3 regions of the Vibrio sp. nBUS_14 genome follow, and region 1 is predicted to be linked to each of the others. Evidence: riboswitches for the same ligand, from Rfam matches in the RefSeq annotation. Region 1 holds a riboswitch; each other region holds the start of a gene.
The links. A riboswitch is a leader RNA that binds a small molecule or an ion and turns the genes downstream of it on or off. The one in region 1 is predicted to bind thiamine pyrophosphate.

Region 1 (4,393 bases):
CACAGTTAACCTTTCCTTTTGAATATTATTCTTATGTGTATCTAACTTATGTTTATAAGAATCGTATTGAGCGAAGCTTTATTAAACAAAGTGTTATTGAGCGAGCCATCATTGGTTTTCCCAAGGGATGGCCTTTTTGAGTAATTTATCGGTGATGAAGTAGAGCGAGATTGACAGCACCGCCAAGATGAATAAGGCCGCAAACATCTCATCAATGATCATGCGCGCGTTGGCCTGCAGCATTAGGTAACCTAGCCCTTCACTCGAACCCACCCACTCGCCGACAACCGCGCCAATTGGAGCAATCACCACAGCAACACGAATGCCAGACGCCAGTGTTGGCAGCGCAGCAGGCAGTTGGATATAACGCAACAATTGCCATTTCGATGCACCCATGGTCTTAGCAAGATCAAGATAACCAGTCGGTGTATTTCGCAGGCCGTCGTAACAACAAGTGGTCACGGGGAAGAAGATAATGATCGCCGCCATCACCACTTTTGACGCGATGCCATAACCCAGCCACAGCATCAACACTGGCGCAATCGCAAACACAGGGATCGCTTGGCTAGCAATTAAGATAGGCAACAACCAACGTTTCAGCGGTTCGAACATCAACATCTGCAGGGCAAAAAACAGCCCCATCGACAAACCGAGCAATAGACCAAGTAAGATCTCCTGCGCAGTCACCCAAGTGTGTTTGAGTAGCACATCGTAGCGTTCAATCAGCTTTAAAAAGACTTCTGTAGGCGCTGGCAGAATGAAACTCGGCATCTCGAAGACAACCACAACTAGCTGCCATAAACCGAGAATCACAGCACTGCTGATCAGCAAACGCATAACGGGATTCATCTGACGAGGGCGTGTAGTGGTAGTCTGTACGTTAGCTGAACGCGCCACAGCTTCGCTTTGCGTTAGATCATTCATAATCACGCTCCAACTGATCTAAGATCGCTTGTTGTAACTCAGCACATTCACCGTCTAACACTCTTGGTGTCGCTGTATTAGGCACAGACAGTGACTGTGCACTCGCCGGAGTGCCTTGCAACACATACAAATTATCCGCCAAACGCACCGCTTCTTGTGGATCATGGGTAATCAACACAACGGTTTTATCTCTTAACAATTCACACGCTAAGACCTGTAACTTGTGTCTTGTTACCGCATCCAGCGCAGAGAAAGGTTCGTCCATCAGCACAACAGGTTTGTCTTGCATTAAGGTTCGAGCCAAAGCAACACGCTGGCGCATACCGCCAGACAATTGATCCGGCATAGCATCCGCGTAATCGGCCAGACCAACCGAAGTCAGTAACTCTACTGCTTGATTGGTTTGAGCTTGTTTATGAGATGCTTGGCTTTGATGCTTATCAGCGAAATTTTGGAAGCGGTGACTCAGGCACACATTGTCGATAACCGACAACCATGGTAGTAACAAATCTTGCTGCGCCATGTAAGCGATACGATCCGTTAAAGGCAGTTCATCAGACGTTGCCAATGTGCCCTGCCACTCCACCTTGTCGTCCAGCAAGCCTGCCAGATAACGCAATACTGTGGTTTTTCCGCAACCACTTCGACCCAGTAACACCGTCCACTTACCTGCGTTTAAGCTAAGCGACAACCCCGATAAGGTTGCGTGCTCGCTATCGCGGTAACGTAAGGTCGCGTTGCTGAGTTGAACGCCAACCGTATTAACGAACATTACCGTGTCCAGCGAAGAAGTGGTTTACTGGGCCATGGCCTTGACCGACTTGAAGCTCATCAGCATGAGCAATGGCGTGAGAAATGTATTGTTTACCAAGGTCGACAGCTTGCCTAAGCGTTTTGCCTTGAGCCAAGAAAGAAGCAATGGCTGAAGAGAGCGTACAACCTGTGCCATGGGTGTTTTTGGTAGGAAAACGCTTCGCGCTAATCAGAGCAGACGTGGTTGGCAGAATCAGTAGGTCGTTACTGTTTTCGTACTTCTCTAAATGACCGCCTTTTAGAAGCACCGCTTTCGCACCTAAGGCCCGTAGATCTTCAATCATGCCCTGCATTTCAGCTTCGCTTTCAGGTAAGGGCTTACCTGTAAGTGCTGCGCCTTCCGGCAAATTAGGTGTAATGATATCTGCCAGAGGAATCAGTTCTTGCTTTAGCGTAACAATGGCAGCGTTTTCTAAAAGAAGGTCACCACTGGTTGCGACCATTACAGGGTCAATCACAAGATGCTTAGGTTGGTACTGCTTAATTTTGTCAGCAACGACTTTGATGATTTGCGCATCTGCCAACATGCCGACTTTTACTGCCACGATATTGAGGTCAGTAAAAACTGCATCTAATTGGCTAGCGACATGATCAAGTGGGATGGGAAAAATGGCTGAAACGCCTTGAGTGTTCTGCGAAGTGATCGCGGTAATCACCGAACAAGCAAAACTACCGGTTGCAGACATCGCTTTAATATCAGCTTGAATGCCCGCACCACCGCCACTGTCAGAACCTGCAATGGTTAAAACAATCGGAGTATTCGTGCGAATCAAACTATCAGTAGAATGCTTTAAAACTGCGGATTTTTGAGTTAAATCTTTTGAAATAGAACTGTGTGTCATTGTCGCTCCTACTATCTTACAAGACGTAGGAGAACGAGCACCGATCGAAGGAGAAGTCGCAATAGTGTCATGAAAGGCTTTCATGAGAACAGACGTAGATCGAGTGCTTATAGTTCCCTACGCCAGTGTTAACTGAATCAGGTTCAACGGGTCTCGATTAACGATCTCAGCAAACACCAAATAAGGTATATGCCCCCCGACTATTGATAGCGATAGTAACAGCACTATCACAACTGAGATACTGATTTTGTTCAATTATAAGAATTACACATGAATAAAATTCAATTAGGCCCAACAAAACAAATACTTATAACGTTCCTTTAGATGACTTCGACTGAATAAACAAACACATCACTATCAAGAACATACCTAACCACCCAGCCAATGGAATCAACTCTCCCACAATACAGACGGCAAGTACCGCGGCGACGACAGGCTCAAGCAAGGTAATCAAGTTGGCACTGCTCGCGGTGACATGTCGCAGGCCAAAACTGAACGCGATATAGCCCATGCATTGAGGAATTAACGCCAAGTAACTCACGACCAATATATTGGAATTCGACGCGAACAAGTTACCCCCTGTAAACCACAGCGTTGGCAGTAATAGCATTGCACCTAAACCAAATATGCTGCCCATCGCTGCTTGCGATTCAATGCCTTCGTCTATCAGAGCCTTAGTCGCCCATGAATAAATGGCGTAGCACAGGCCTGCAACCAAACCTAAAGCAATGCCCAAAAGCTTCAGTTCGTTACCAGATTCACTCACCGATGACGACTCTGAAAACACCAATAACCCAATACCCACCACACCAATTGCAAAGCTCGTTAACCAGCGTTTGTTGATATTATTCTTTTTGCTGATAAGACACTCTAAGAGAGCAGAAAAGAACGGCGCAGTTGCAATAGACACGACCGTACCAATCGCGACACCAGATAACTTCATAGATGAATAGAAAGCCAATGGATAAACCGCCAAAGCCAATGCGCTCAACGCTAGCAATTTCTTGTTCAGCGAAAGCTTGTCGAGCGCGGATAGGATCTTTCGATACGCTAAGCCTGCTTGCATTAAGCCACCAACACCCATTGAAAGCGCACCAATCGCTAATGGGCTGAGATCAGGCGCAAAACTTGCGGCGGTGCCTGTCGTGCCCCATAAAATGGAAGCAAACAAGATGGCTAAAGTGCCCGTTTGGAATTCGTTAACACGATTGATGACAAGATTCATTTCTATTACCCAATTTTCAGTTCTGAAATAGATAATAGTGAAGATTGACAAAAGTTAGTTTGCCGAAAGGACGCTATTGTTGTTTCTAAAGACTGTCTTTCATTGAGCCTAGAAACGCCCTTGGAGACATCCCAAAGTGCTGAGAGAAGCGTCGACTAAATGCAGATAGGTCACTATAACCCACATTTTCTGCGACCAATTGAACGGGTAAATCGGTATGGCTTAGCAAGGCTTGCGCTTTCTCCATACGATAGCAAGTGATGTACTTAAGCGCACTGATTCCAATACAGTCTTTGAAGCGTTTCTTAAATTGAGTGGGGCTCAAACATGCTGTTTCGGCAAGCTGAGAAATAGAGAGAGGTTGGGCGTAATTATCCGCGATGAGCCTTTGTACCGCGCGAATACGAGGGTCGATACTTTTACTCACTTGTTGTTGCTCTAACAGCAGTGAAAACACATCTAAGATGGATGATTCAATGCCACTGTCCACTTGATATTCCAACTGCTTTTCAACGAACAGCAAGAAGCTCATTAAAGGTGGCGTAATAGTAAACACAGAGAGCTCATGCTCTAACAAGTGCTGCGGTAG
Region 2 (4,393 bases), on a different replicon from region 1:
AGATAGTATTCGGAGTTTGTGTAAATGCATCACAAACGTCAGTTAGCGCGATTGAATAACTGTAATCAACAACATGATTAAGTTCCGCTAGCTTACACTCCGCCAATGAATCAACATCATGAGCGAAGCCAATAGATAACGCCTGCTGAGCATCAACAATAGAGAAGTATTGAGTTGAGCTTACGCCCAACTCAACTGCATCGGTTGCCAATCCTTGTCGCTTAGCAACCAATAGACAGTTCTGCACCTCTCCCGTTAACTCAATATTTTGAGATGGGATGAGTATCTTCACTGTCATTATTCCTCTAATTGAGCTTCTTTTGCACCGACGGCAGGGTGGTAAAGTTCAGAGCCAGTATCACGAAACTCTTGTGATTTCTGACGCATCCCTTCCAACGGGTTATCCAGCATCTTAATCTCGATAGCCTGATCAGCCGCCACTTGTTCGGTGTCTTTCGCATACTCTCTGACTTCTTGAGAAATCTTCATCGAGCAGAATTTAGGTCCACACATTGAGCAGAAGTGAGCAACCTTGCCCGACTCTTGTGGCAGGGTTTCATCATGGAAAGAACGCGCTGTTTCCGGGTCTAAAGCTAGATTAAATTGGTCTTCCCAACGGAATTCAAAACGTGCCTTTGATAACGCATTGTCGCGGATTTGTGCGCCCGGGTGCCCTTTCGCCAAGTCTGCAGCGTGTGCTGCCAACTTGTAAGTGATCAGGCCGGTCTTCACATCTTCTTTATTTGGTAAGCCTAAATGTTCTTTAGGGGTGACATAACAGAGCATCGCACAGCCGTACCAACCAATCATGGCCGCACCAATTCCAGAGGTAATATGGTCATAACCAGGGGCAATATCTGTCGTCAATGGGCCTAAAGTATAGAAAGGCGCTTCATGGCAATGTTCTAACTGCTCGTCCATATTCTCTTTGATTAAATGCATTGGCACATGTCCAGGGCCTTCAATGATCACCTGAACGTCGTATTCCCAAGCGACTTTAGTCAACTCACCTAGAGTCCGTAACTCCGAGAATTGAGCCTCATCATTGGCATCTGCAACAGAACCCGGACGTAGGCCATCACCTAATGATAGAGCAACATCGTACTTCGCACAGATCTCACAGATCTCTCGGAAGTGGGTATAAAGGAAGCTTTCTTGGTGATGAGCAAGGCACCATTTCGCGATAATAGAACCACCACGAGAAACAATACCAGTCACACGCTTAGCCGTCATCGGAACGTAGCGAAGCAACAAACCAGCATGGATAGTGAAGTAATCAACACCCTGCTCTGCTTGTTCAATCAAGGTATCACGCATCACTTCCCAGTTGAGGTCTTCGGCTACGCCATTCACTTTTTCAAGCGCTTGATACATAGGAACCGTACCAATCGGCACTGGACTGCTACGCAGAATCCACTCGCGAGTCTCGTGGATATTACGGCCAGTTGAGAGGTCCATTACGGTATCGCCCCCCCAACGAGTTGACCAAACTAGCTTCTCAACTTCTTCTTCAATCGAAGAGCTTACTGAAGAGTTACCGATATTAGCATTCACCTTCACTAAGAAGTTACGACCAATAATCATCGGTTCTGATTCTGGGTGGTTGATGTTTGAAGGGATAATAGCTCGACCTTCAGCAACCTCTTTACGAACGAACTCAGGGGTAATTTCTTTCGGCAGGTTTGCGCCAAAGTTATGGCCAGGGTGTTGATGGTTAAGCTGCTCATCAGCGAACTTCTGACGTCCCATGTTCTCACGTATGGCAATATACTCCATCTCAGGCGTGATAACGCCCTGACGAGCATAGTGCAGCTGAGTAACACATTGATCGCCAGTCGCGCGGCGAATTCTAGGTAGGTTGCCATAGCGAAGGTCGTCTAGGGTTTCATCTTCTAAACGTTCTTTGGTGTAAACAGAGCTTACATCGTCTAACAGTTCCGTATCACCACGCTCTTCAATCCATTGCTCTCGCAACTTAGGAAGACCGCTATACAGGTCTATCTCGTGTGTAGGATCTGTGTAAACACCTGAGGTATCGTAAACTTGAATGGGTGCATTAGGTTCGAATACAGGCTCTTTTTTGCTGCCACCAACTAGGCTATCAGCGAGTGATATTTCTCGTACAGGGACTTGAATGTCCTCTCGAGACCCTTGGACGTAAGCCTTTTTCGAATTTGGGTAAGGTTGTACGGATAAAGAATCAATGAAATTCTTCGCTTCCAGTCTTGCTTGTTTACGACTCGACATAGCATTTTTCCTTGGCTTTTAGCTATTATTTATAGGGATAAAAATGCTTGACGGATTAGATGCTACAAGAGGGATCACGGTAAGAAATACAGTTGTGATCTGGAGATAGATCTCTAGAAGGATTCTAGTTAGATATCTACTCTTGTTCCCTTCGCAGGTATTAGCCTGATCAGGTTCAACGGATCCCGAGTAAACGGTCTCAGCCATATGGCACTCCGACAAGTTCGATCGAGTATATAAAAACGGCTTGGATAAACCAAGCCGAGTTGTTTACAAATCGTAAGAAAGTTTTAAGACTTTATCAAAAGTTGGAAGCCGATCCATGCTGCTGAGATGCTGAGAACCACATTGAGTAGCACATTGAGCCCCATCTTAAAGAAAGCGCCCTGCTGCATAAGAAGGACGTTATCCATTGAAAATGTAGAAAATGTAGTCAGTGCTCCAAGAAAACCAAGACCGATGATCTGTCTCCATGGTTCTGTCGCCACCATCTCATTCTCAAATGCAGCGATGAGCAAACCCATAATTAATGAGCCAATCACGTTAACAGTTAGCGTACCGTAAGGAAAACCACGCCCTAGCATCACCACACATAACTCTGAAATCAAATAGCGCGAACAAGCACCAAATGCACCACCAATGGCAATAAAACCTAAAATAGATAACTGACCCATGAATCCTCCCAAACAATAATTCCTATATTCTAGCTTTAACGCCGATAAAAGCGAGGGTAGAAACTAAGAATGCATGTGCAAATATTAAACGTTACAGGTGTCACTTAACCTCAATATATCCCATCAATCCTGTTTTCATGTGTTCAATCACATGACAGTGGTACATCCAACGTCCTGGGTTGTCTGCAACAAATGCAGCTTTAGCTCGGCCGTTTTTTCCAAGTAACACTGTATCGGTATGGAAAGGCTCTTCAATTTTTTTACCATCAAGTTCCAATACAGTAAATGTATGACCATGAATATGAATCGGGTGATGATATTGAGTGACGTTCTTAAGATCGAATATGTAAGTCTTACCCAACTCTAAAGTCGCCAACGGTTCAGGAATATTGTCTTTGCTCATCCCCTCCCATGCTCTTTTATTAGTAAGCCAAAACTTAGGCATGGACTTCCCATCTTTAGATACTGGTGATACCGCACCTTCCCACTCGAACACAAAATCGATCTCTTCAGCATTAGCAAGATCTAGGTTAGGTACTGGATTCAATGGTAATACTGGAAACACTCGCTCTTGAGTAAATGCTGAATCTACGACTTCAAATTGACACAAAGAAAATGGGAAACGTCCCTTCATTTGGAGAACGTTAACTCGCTCACCAGCTTTAGGAGCGATCAGCCCGATATCTACACGCATCCCTGGACCAATTTTATGTTGAGTCAGTTTATAAGGCGTTTTCACAGGATTACCATCGATGGCAATCACCCATGCTTCAGCCCCTTCGACAGCAATAGGGTAAGTGATCGTGTTGTCGACATTAGCGATACGCAATCTAGTCGTTGCATACTGTTTCAACTGGTATACAGGCTCATGAACTCCATTCACACTACTCCACTCACCAGGAGTGCCCATACGAGCACTAAGACGGGGAATCATTAGGTCTTTCCATTGACCTTGCTTGTCGATATGCCAATGTTTAAGCATCAATGCGTGTTCTTCGTCAAACTGCACTGGTGTGCTTTCTTCTACGATAATAAGGCCAACCAAACCCATACCAAGTTGTTTAACGCTATTCATGTGTGGGTGATACCAAAATGTACCAGCATCTGGCGGCGTAAACTCATAAATAAATGTTTCGCCTGGCATGATCGGAGGCTGACTCAAAAAGGGAACGCCATCCATTTCGATAGGAATTCTTAAGCCATGCCAATGAATAGTCGTCGGTTCTGATAGCTTATTGGTAAAACGAATTGTGACCTTTTCACCCTGTCGACATCGAATCGTCGGAGCAGGAATCTGACCATTAAAGGCCAAAACATTGGTATCAAATACCGCGATTAACTCAGCCGTTGAAGGTTCAGCAGTTAAGTCATAAACATACTTTCCTTGTTCATCAACAGACCGCTTCATTGAACAAGCAGGTAGGACTGTTAGTGCAGATATAGCGAGGGATGATTGAATAAACTTGCGACGG
Region 3 (4,393 bases), on a different replicon from region 1:
GGCGGCTTCCATCTGATAGCTGCCTAACAATTGGAATAGATACAAAGGCAGCGTTCTAAAGTCTTGGCTACCAAATAAAGCAATCGCACTTAAGTCGCCCATCGCTAACATGAAGCTAATCGAGAATGCGTGCGCCATAGGTTTGCGTAATGCTCGCCACTCCACGAGCCTGAATCGGGTGAAGCCAGTTACCCCTAAACTCGCACACACATACTGATACTGCTGAGAAAGGTGCAGCATAGGTTGAGCTAAGGTTTTAATCACATAAGGTAGTGCCATCAAGCTGTTCACGGCGATCACAATAAAGAAAGCTAAGCTGAACACATCGGTAAATGAACGCAGCAATAAGAAAAGACCAGTACTGATCACTAGCCCCGGCGTCACTAAAATAATAGTGCCTATCAACTCGATTTTATCGGCTCTAAAATTCTTGTTCTGCAAGCGCCACGCACGACTGGTCAGCAGTATCGCAATACCAATAAAAACGGCGATAACGCTGGCCAAAGAAGCGACACGAACCGAGGTCATTAACGCAGCCCAAAAAGGGTCACTGCTAAGCACAGTTAAAGCTTGTGAGTTAATGCCACTAAAGATAACCATAGTTAAAGGCGGTAATACCAGCATTGAGACAACGATGATCCAAAAGCTATCCCAAGCTTTTGACCACCAGCTGTCCTTAACCAAATATTTCTCTTCCGACAGCTGACTGGCTGTCACGGAGATAGGCTTAGACAAGCGCTGAATACTCACCGCTAACACACCACACAGCAGCATTTGCCATATTGCAAGTAACGCACCCGCCTGCAGGTCAAAATCAAACTTAATCGCTTGATAGATGGCTAGCTCGATAGTGGTCGATTTCGGGCCGCCACCAAGAGCCATTACAGTAGCAAAGCTAGTGAAGCACAGCATGAAGACCAAACCACAAACATGTGGTAGTTGTTGCCTTAAACGAGGCCATTCGACCGATTTAAATTTATTCCAATGACTCATACCCAAATGAGCACACAGTTTATGTTGCTCGGCAGGCACGGTATCCAAAGCTTGTAAAAGTAAACGGCTAGCATAAGGCAGATTAAAGAAGACATGCGCGAGCAAAATGCCATTCAAACCATAAATCGAGAATGGCAATTCAATGTCGAAGTTAGCCAAAAATTTAGCTAACCAGCCACTGTTGCCATAAATCGCCAGCAAACCAAATACACCGACCAACACCGGCAGAACCAAAGTCGACGCGAACAGTCTTAACAACAAAGCTCGCCCAAAAAATTGTCTACGGCACAGAGCGTGTGCAATAGGTATAGCAAAGCCAACACTAAGCACCGTTGAGAGTGTTGCTTGATAAAAACTAAATTTCGTTACATGCCAATAGTAAGGATCGGACCACACTTGGCTGATATCAAGAGAAGGGGCATTGCTAAGCAATGCCCCAACTGCTGAAACCACGAAGGCGGTAATGAGTATCGCAACCCAGATCCCGACCTTAGGTGTTTTCTTTATCATAAATTGATTTTTTACCGTAAATAATTCGCTCAAAGTATATCGAACGAACCTTTAAATACAGAAAGCTAGTTTTTAAATACTACGTTAAAAAGTAAGCGCACTCTGCCATTCGCGGATCCAAGGCTTGCGCTTAGCGGCGATTTCTTCAGGCGTAAAGCTCAGAGCTTTCTGCGGTACTGTTAACTGCTCGAACCCTTTTGGTAGTTCGATGTCAGTCACTGGGTACATCCAGTTACCCGTTGGCATCGCTGATTGGAACTCGTCACTTAAGATAAATGCCATAAACTCATCAGCCAGCTTTTCGTTCTTGTTGCCTTTTACCTTAGCTGCCACTTCGACTTGAGTGTAATGACCTTCTTCAAAGCTTGCTGCTGCATACTTAGAATCACTTTCTGCAATGATGTGGTAAGCCGGAGAAGTCGTATAAGACAGGACTAAGTCCGACTCGCCTTCTAGGAACATAGAGTAAGCCTCAGACCAACCTTTAGTCACAGTAACCGTTTTCTGAGCGAGCTTCTTCCACGCGTCTGTCGCTTCATCACCATAAACAGACTTCATCCATAGCATCATGCCTTGACCTGGCGTTGAAGTACGTGGGTCTTGGTAGATAACCTTGAGGTCGTCACGCTGCTCAACCAATTCTTTCAAACTCTTAGGCGGATTTGCTAATTTTTCTTTGTTATAGATAAACGCAAAGTAACCAAAATCATAAGGTACAAAAGTACTGTCGTTCCAGTCGTTAGGAAGTGTCACTGATGACGTATCAACATTGTGCTCAGCTAATAAGCCCGTCGCTTTCGCTTCAGCCATTAGATTGTTATCTAGGCCTAATACGATATCAGCTTTGCTGTTACCACCTTCAAGACGTAAGCGATTTAAAATAGACACGCCATCCTCTAGCGCGACAAAATTCACATCACAGCCACACTTTTCTTCAAATGCTTTTTCGACGGCAGGACGAGGGCCCCAATCCGCAGCAAAAGAGTCATAGGTATATACAGTTAGAGTATTGTCTGCAGCAACGGCAGAAAAAGAGATGGCTGTAGTAACAGCAAGGGTTGTTAATGTGAATTTCACTGGACGCTCTCCATGGTCTGAGCGGCACAGGTTTGAGGGAGGAGAACGGTAGAGGTTGTTCCTAACTCAATTCCTACGCCAGCATTATCTGGTTCAGGTTTACGGGTCCCAAGCACTTGCTTGATCTCAGCTCGCATTCGTTATTTGAATGGTTCGCTCCCCGATGAGTGTCCGGAATTGTAATTCGATTTTTAACAATAAGCTATCAAGTTTGGATCAATTACGTTGATCGTAACCCCAACGAGGCACTAAACCTTGCTCGATACTGAGATGATCCAGAATGCGCGCCACCATAAAATCGACCAGATCTTCGATCGACTTAGGTTGGTGATAGAAACCCGGAGCAGCAGGCATTATCGTCACGCCCATGGTCGAGAGTTTGTGCATATTCTCTAGATGCAGCGTAGAAAATGGCGTCTCCCGAACCACCAACAACAGCTGACCTCGCTCTTTCATCACTACGTCTGCAGCTCGCTCGATCAGGTTATCTGATAGGCCATGAGCAATTGAAGCCAAGCTTCCCGCAGAACATGGACACACCACCATCTGCTTCGGCGCTGCTGAACCAGAGGCAACCGGAGAAAACCAATCATCTTTACCACACACCACCAACTTTTCTGGGTCGCAACCTAAATGCTTCACCAAAACTTGTTTCGCTGCGTCAGGCCCAGCAGGTAACTTAAGTGCATGCTCTGTCGCCAACACCACTCGCGCTGCCGACGATATCAGTAAATAGACCTGATAATCTGCCGCCAATAAGCATTCAAGTAAACGCAGTCCGTAAGGCGCACCAGATGCGCCAGTGAAAGCGAGGGTTATAGCTTTATCGTGTTTTGTCATGTTCTCAATTACTTCAAATTGTAAGGTCTTGGATCGGTTAAGCTTTTAGTGCTAACCCATCCAACAGTTTCTGGTGAATACCACCAAAGCCACCATTACTCATTACCAAGATTTGGTCTCCCGCATGTGCCTCTGAGACAATTTTAGCAACGAATGCGTCCATGTCATCACTCACGTGTGCGGGTTGATGGCACGCATTGGCAACGTCTTGTACAAACCAATCAATGTTATCCGGTTGGAATAAGTAGGTAGAATCCGCCTGCTTGAGCGAATCAGCCAAAGTTTCTTTGTGCACACCACGCTTCATGGTGGCGGAACGAGGCTCTAAAACGGCAATGATTTTTTTCGAGTCGACCTTATTACGTAAACCACCGAGCGTAAGTTCAATCGCAGTTGGGTGATGTGCAAAATCGTCATAGACAGAAACACCAGCTACTTCGCCTTTAAACTCTAAGCGACGCTTGGTATTAATGAACGTCGCCAGTGATTCGCACCCTAAATCAGGCGTAACACCAACATGTCTTGCCGCCGCAATCGCCATCAAAGCATTGCTTACGTTATGATCGCCAACCAAACCCCAGCACACGGTTCCAACACATTCGCCTTGGAAATACACCTCAAATTTAGAGCCGTCTTTAACTAATTTATTGGCATCCCAATCACCGAGTTCACCACTCAACTCAGTTTCACTCCAGCAGCCACGAGATAACACATCTTGGATCGCGGTATCTTGCTTTGGTGAGAAAATACGGCCATTACTTGGCACTGTGCGAACCAAATGATGGAACTGTCGCTTGATCGCTTCAAGATCATCAAAAATATCTGCATGATCAAATTCGAGATTATTCATCACTAACGTTCTTGGGTGGTAATGAACAAACTTAGATCGCTTATCAAAGAAAGCACTGTCGTATTCGTCGGCTTCAACCACAAAGAACATGCTTTCACCAAGGCGAGCAGAGACACCAAAATT

Region 2: another riboswitch for thiamine pyrophosphate. It lies ahead of thiC (phosphomethylpyrimidine synthase ThiC); the one in region 1 lies ahead of thiD (bifunctional hydroxymethylpyrimidine kinase/phosphomethylpyrimidine kinase).
Region 3: another riboswitch for thiamine pyrophosphate. It lies ahead of thiB (thiamine ABC transporter substrate binding subunit); the one in region 1 lies ahead of thiD (bifunctional hydroxymethylpyrimidine kinase/phosphomethylpyrimidine kinase).

What each region holds. Positions count from the first base shown of each region.
Region 1 covers NZ_CP179207.1:1,573,613-1,578,005, forward strand. Annotated here, with positions in the region: gene ACMAZD_RS24845 (ABC transporter substrate-binding protein) at 1-3, opposite strand, end outside; gene ACMAZD_RS24850 (ABC transporter permease) at 109-924, opposite strand; gene ACMAZD_RS24855 (ABC transporter ATP-binding protein) at 917-1,696, opposite strand; gene thiD (bifunctional hydroxymethylpyrimidine kinase/phosphomethylpyrimidine kinase) at 1,686-2,579, opposite strand; TPP riboswitch at 2,677-2,788, opposite strand; gene ACMAZD_RS24865 (DMT family transporter) at 2,887-3,804, opposite strand; gene ACMAZD_RS24870 (helix-turn-helix domain-containing protein) at 3,890-4,393, opposite strand, start outside.
Region 2 covers NZ_CP179206.1:3,655,366-3,659,758, forward strand. Annotated here, with positions in the region: gene ACMAZD_RS17220 (thiamine phosphate synthase) at 1-298, opposite strand, end outside; gene thiC (phosphomethylpyrimidine synthase ThiC) at 298-2,247, opposite strand; TPP riboswitch at 2,377-2,475, opposite strand; gene crcB (fluoride efflux transporter CrcB) at 2,538-2,921, opposite strand; gene ACMAZD_RS17235 (multicopper oxidase family protein) at 3,022-4,393, opposite strand, start outside.
Region 3 covers NZ_CP179206.1:3,315,130-3,319,522, forward strand. Annotated here, with positions in the region: gene thiP (thiamine/thiamine pyrophosphate ABC transporter permease ThiP) at 1-1,503, opposite strand, end outside; gene thiB (thiamine ABC transporter substrate binding subunit) at 1,588-2,580, opposite strand; TPP riboswitch at 2,634-2,753, opposite strand; gene ACMAZD_RS15605 (flavin prenyltransferase UbiX) at 2,797-3,420, opposite strand; gene mpl (UDP-N-acetylmuramate:L-alanyl-gamma-D-glutamyl-meso-diaminopimelate ligase) at 3,458-4,393, opposite strand, start outside.